2 regions of the Galactobacillus timonensis genome follow, and region 2 is predicted to be linked to the other one. Evidence: predicted binding sites of a transcription regulator. Region 2 holds the regulator's gene; the other holds the start of a gene.

Region 1 (2,408 bases), 350 kb from region 2:
ACCAGCGAGGTGTTCTGCTTGTAGTCCTCCAGAAAATTGAATCGGTCGTGCGTATAGAAATTACAGTTTCGGCAGTGCCACTTGCGTTCTTTGACGTGCAGAATCAGCTTATAGCCGTCCTGCATGACAGGGTGGTTTACCTTTCGCACACGAATACCTTTAGATTCCATCCGGCATCCGCATTCAGGGCAGAACATCACCTGATCTTTCTTCTGCAGAGTGACCTCAATAGTGTCGCTGCTTATCTGAACATCGGTGACGTCTGCAGAATCATCACCAAGTCTCAAAATCCTTGTTATACTTTCTTTGTTAATCATCGCTCCTTCGTCGTTGACTCAGCAATCACCATGATAGGAGCGAAAAAGAGTGGCTGGCAAGGTATATCCCCGCTGGTCACTCTTTCCTTTTATTCTTGAAATATGTCAATAAAATTCAAATGAATCCCGGTCCCCCAAAGTTGAATTCAGGAGGTCCCCCAAAGTGGTCCCCCAAACTTCACTCCCCCAAGGATTTTGGAGACCCTCCCTGAACCGGCAGCTGTAGGAATCCTTCTGCGGCTGCCTTTTCTGTTACGATATAGAAGAAATGAAAAGCTCTGAAACCAAACAGCTCCTTATCGAAGGTCTCAAGGAATGCATGCGCCGCAAGCAGCTCGAAGACATCACCGTACGTGAAATCGTCGAAGCCGCCGGCGTATCAAGGCAGACCTTCTATCGCAGCTACCTCGACAAGTATGACCTGGCCAATCAGTACTTTGATCAGCTGCTGAATCTTTCCTTTGCCGAAATGGGCAGCGGAAAGACACTTCACGAAAGCCTGGTCCGCAAATTCGAATACATCCGCAGCGAACGCATCTTCTTCACCAATGCCTTCCGCACCGATACGCAAAACAATCTGAAACAGCACGACTTTGAGATGATCACCGCCTTCTATGACAATCTGATCCGCGAAAAAACGCATCACGATCCGGATCCGGAAATTCAGAACCTGCTGGAAATGTACTGTCAGGCAAGCATATACAAGACGGGCCAGTGGATCCTTTCCGGAATGGAAACTGCGCCCAATGACCTTGCCAATCTCATGATCGATGCCATGCCGCCAAAACTCTACGCCCTCTTTGAACGTCTCCACGTCATTGACTGATCTGCTTGTGAAAGTGTTACAGTTGTCCTCTTGTGTAACACCTTTTTGTTTCTGCCATCTGATAGTCTTTAAACAGATGTGAAGTAATTCACGAAAAGGAGATCATCAAATGGCTAATCGCATTTCACTTAACGGAACTTCGTATCATGGCTTCGGCGCCATCAAGGAGATCATACCCGAAGTCAAAAGCAGAGGCTTCCACAAGGCTTTCATCGCCTCCGATCCGGATCTGATCAAGTTCCATGTCACGGAAAAGGTCACAAAGCTTCTCGACGAATCCGGCCTGCCCTATGAAATCTATTCCGATATCAAACCGAATCCGACCATCGAAAATGTCCAGCATGGTGTACAGGCATTCAAGGACTCCGGCGCCGACTACATTCTTGCCATTGGCGGCGGCTCTTCCATGGATACGTCCAAGGCCATCGGCATCATCATTGCCAACCCCGAATTCGCAGACGTACGTTCCCTGGAGGGTGTAGCACCTACCAACAATCCGAGCGTCCCGATCATCGCCGTACCTACGACCGCCGGAACGGCTGCCGAAGTAACGATCAACTACGTCATCACCGATGTTGAAAAGCAGCGCAAGTTCGTCTGCGTCGATACGCATGATATGCCAATCATTGCCGTCGTCGATCCGGACATGATGTCTTCGATGCCCAAAGGCCTGACTGCTTCCACCGGCATGGACGCCTTGACGCATGCAATTGAAGGCTATACGACAAAAGCCGCCTGGGAGATGACCGACATGTTCCACCTCGAAGCCATCCGTCTGATTTCGGAAAATCTGCGTGCCGCCGTTGCCAACGATCCGAAGGGCCGCGAAGGAATGGCACTTGGCCAGTACATTGCCGGCATGGGCTTCTCCAACGTCGGCCTAGGCATTGATCATTCCATGGCTCATACGCTCAGCGCCCATTACGATACGCCGCACGGTGTCGCCTGCGCCATGTTCCTGCCGATCACAATGGAATTCAACCGCGAATATACGGGAGAAAAGTATCGTGAAATCGCAAGAGCCATGGGCGTCAAGGGCGTCGATGAAATGAGCCAGGAAGAGTATCGCGACGCCGCCATCAACGCGGTTAAGCAGCTCTCCAAAGATGTCGGCATCCCCGAAAAGAACGAAAAGATCCGTGAAGAAGATCTCGATCAGCTCGCCGAAGATGCACTGAACGATGCCTGCTATCCGGGCAATCCCCGCGAAGCGACCAAGGAACAGGTCATTGCCATGTTCCGCCAGCTGATGTAATCCAAATAAT
Region 2 (2,408 bases):
CCCTTGGGAGGATTAGAAAATGACAGCGATACTGGCAATTGAAACGAGCTGCGACGAAACGGCATGCGCCGTGGTACGGGATGGGAAGGAAATTCTTTCCAGCGTCGTCTCCAGTCAGATCAATGTGCATACGCTCTATGGCGGCGTTGTGCCGGAAGTGGCGAGCCGCATCCATGTCGAAAACATTTCGGCAGTCATTCAGGAGGCTGTGAAGCGTTCCGGTCTTTCGATGGATGAGATCGATGCGATTGCCTATACGCGGGGACCGGGCCTGATCGGTTCGCTCCATGTCGGTGTGCAGGCGGCCAAGACACTTGCCTGGCAGTTTGACAAGAAGCTTCTTCCGATCAACCACATGACGGGACATATCTACGCCAACCGCTTTGCGATCGATCATGATCTGCAGTTTCCGCTGCTGGCTCTGGTGATCTCGGGCGGCCATACGCAGCTGGTATGGATGCCGGATGATTATACATTCCACATCATCGGTACGACGATGGATGATGCGATCGGTGAGGCCTATGACAAGGTTTCCCGTGTTCTTGGGACAGGCTATCCGGGCGGCCCGGTCATCGATAAGATGGCCAAGCTTGGCAAGCCGCATTACACGCTGAAGGAGCCGCATGTGGAAGGTGCCTACAACTTCAGCTTCTCTGGTCTTAAGACGTCGGTGACACAGATGATCGCCCGTGAAGAAAAGGCAGGCAATCCGATCATCAAGGAAGATGTTGCCTATGCCTTCCAGGAGACGGCCCTGGGCGCAATGGTACGCAAGACGCTTGCGGCAGTCGGTGATCTTTCGCCGAAGATGGTAGTAACGGCCGGCGGCGTTGCGGCAAACAGCCGTCTGCGTGTGATGCTGGCGGATGGAATGAAACAGTATCCGGACATTGAACTGGTGCAGCCGCCGATCAAGTACTGCACCGATAATGCGGCGATGATCGGGGCAAGTGCCTATCCTGCCTATTGTCATGGACTGTTCGGTACGCTGGCAGATGCGGCGGATCCGTCGCTACCGATGCCGGGTGAAACAGAATAATTGTTAATTTGTACAATCCATCTTTATTCTCACTTTCACAAATGAATTCTGTTTGTGATAGGATTGTCTTTGTTAAACAAGCCAGGGGGCGACAAGATGGAAAAAACTAGAAGAGTACCTAAGGCGACGCTGCACCGTTATCCGATTTATCTGAAGGCACTGCGTAAGCTGAAAGCGGAAGGTGTGACAAGGATCATGTCCCGTGAGCTGGCGGATTATGTTGGCATTGAAAGTACAACGATCCGGCGGGATTTCAGTTTTCTTGGAAATCTTGGCAAGCAGGGATACGGTTACGAGGTCGATGATCTGATCCGGATTTTCTCCGGAGAGCTGGGAATGAACTTCGATGAGAAGATCATTCTGGTCGGCTGCGGAAACCTCGGCAAGGCCCTGCTCAATTACAATCGCTGGGATCATGTGGTCGGTGAAATTGTGTGTGCGTTCGACCTGTATCCGGAGAAGGTCAAGGGCGCCAGTGTTCCGGTATATGCGCTGAAGGATCTTCCGACGAATAAACCGGAAAGCTGCCGGATCGCGATCATGACGATTTCCCAGGATGTGCAGGAGACGGTGGATTTCCTTGTTGCCAATGGCATTACGGGAATCGTAAGCTTTGCCAATGAACACTTCAGTGTGCCTTCCAATGTAATTGTGAAACAGATTGATGTAGTATCGTCCATTCAGGAGCTGGTGTTTGAAGCCAATGAATCAACCCGCTCCGATAACAAGTGAATTAGCGAGGAGATAGAAAAAGATATGCTCACAGATATGACAGTCCGCGAACTGTATGAACTTACACAGAGCGGCACACAGATTGAGAAGGATCAGGTGGAATATGTGTTCCTGCAGGGCTGGATCCGTACCAATCGGGCGGGCAAGAATGTCAGCTTCATTGCCCTCAACGATGGCACCTATTTCAAGAATGCGCAGCTCGTGTATTCCAGCAGCCTGAAGAATTACGATGATGTGAGCAAATATCTGACCGGTACGGCGATCAGTGTGACGGGCAAATATGTTGTGACGCCGGATGCGCCGCAGCCGTTTGAGATTCAGGTGACGGAGATTGTTCTGGAAGGCAGCTGCGATGCAAGCTATCCGCTGCAGAAGAAGCGTCACTCCTTTGAATATCTTCGTGAGATCGGACATCTGCGTCCGCGTACCAATACATTCAGCGCCGTGTTCCGTGTTCGCAGCGTACTGGCCATGGCGATCCATGAATTCTTCCAGGATCAGGGTTTCGTATATGTCAATACACCGATCATTACGGGATCGGATGCGGAAGGTGCCGGTGAAATGTTTACGGTGACAACCCGCAAGGATGGCGACTACAGCAAGGATTTCTTCGGCAAGCATGCAAGTCTGTCGGTAT

The links. The regulator Rex, encoded in region 2, represses fermentation and respiration genes when NADH is low (regulators of the CRP and FNR family bind a similar motif). The targets are predictions, from matches to a motif close to GTGAANNNNTTCAC.
Region 1: the regulator Rex is predicted to act here: its motif matches at 1,222-1,235, upstream of fucO (lactaldehyde reductase).

The regions. Positions count from the first base shown of each region.
Region 1 covers NZ_LT964739.1:1,978,612-1,981,019, reverse strand. The annotation lists gene C1714_RS09390 (ISL3 family transposase) at 1-317, opposite strand, end outside; gene C1714_RS09385 (TetR/AcrR family transcriptional regulator C-terminal domain-containing protein) at 586-1,143, shown strand; gene fucO (lactaldehyde reductase) at 1,253-2,398, shown strand.
Region 2 covers NZ_LT964739.1:1,631,665-1,634,072, forward strand. The annotation lists gene rimI (ribosomal protein S18-alanine N-acetyltransferase) at 1-42, shown strand, start outside; gene tsaD (tRNA (adenosine(37)-N6)-threonylcarbamoyltransferase complex transferase subunit TsaD) at 20-1,039, shown strand; gene C1714_RS07725 (redox-sensing transcriptional repressor Rex) at 1,136-1,771, shown strand; gene asnS (asparagine--tRNA ligase) at 1,796-2,408, shown strand, end outside.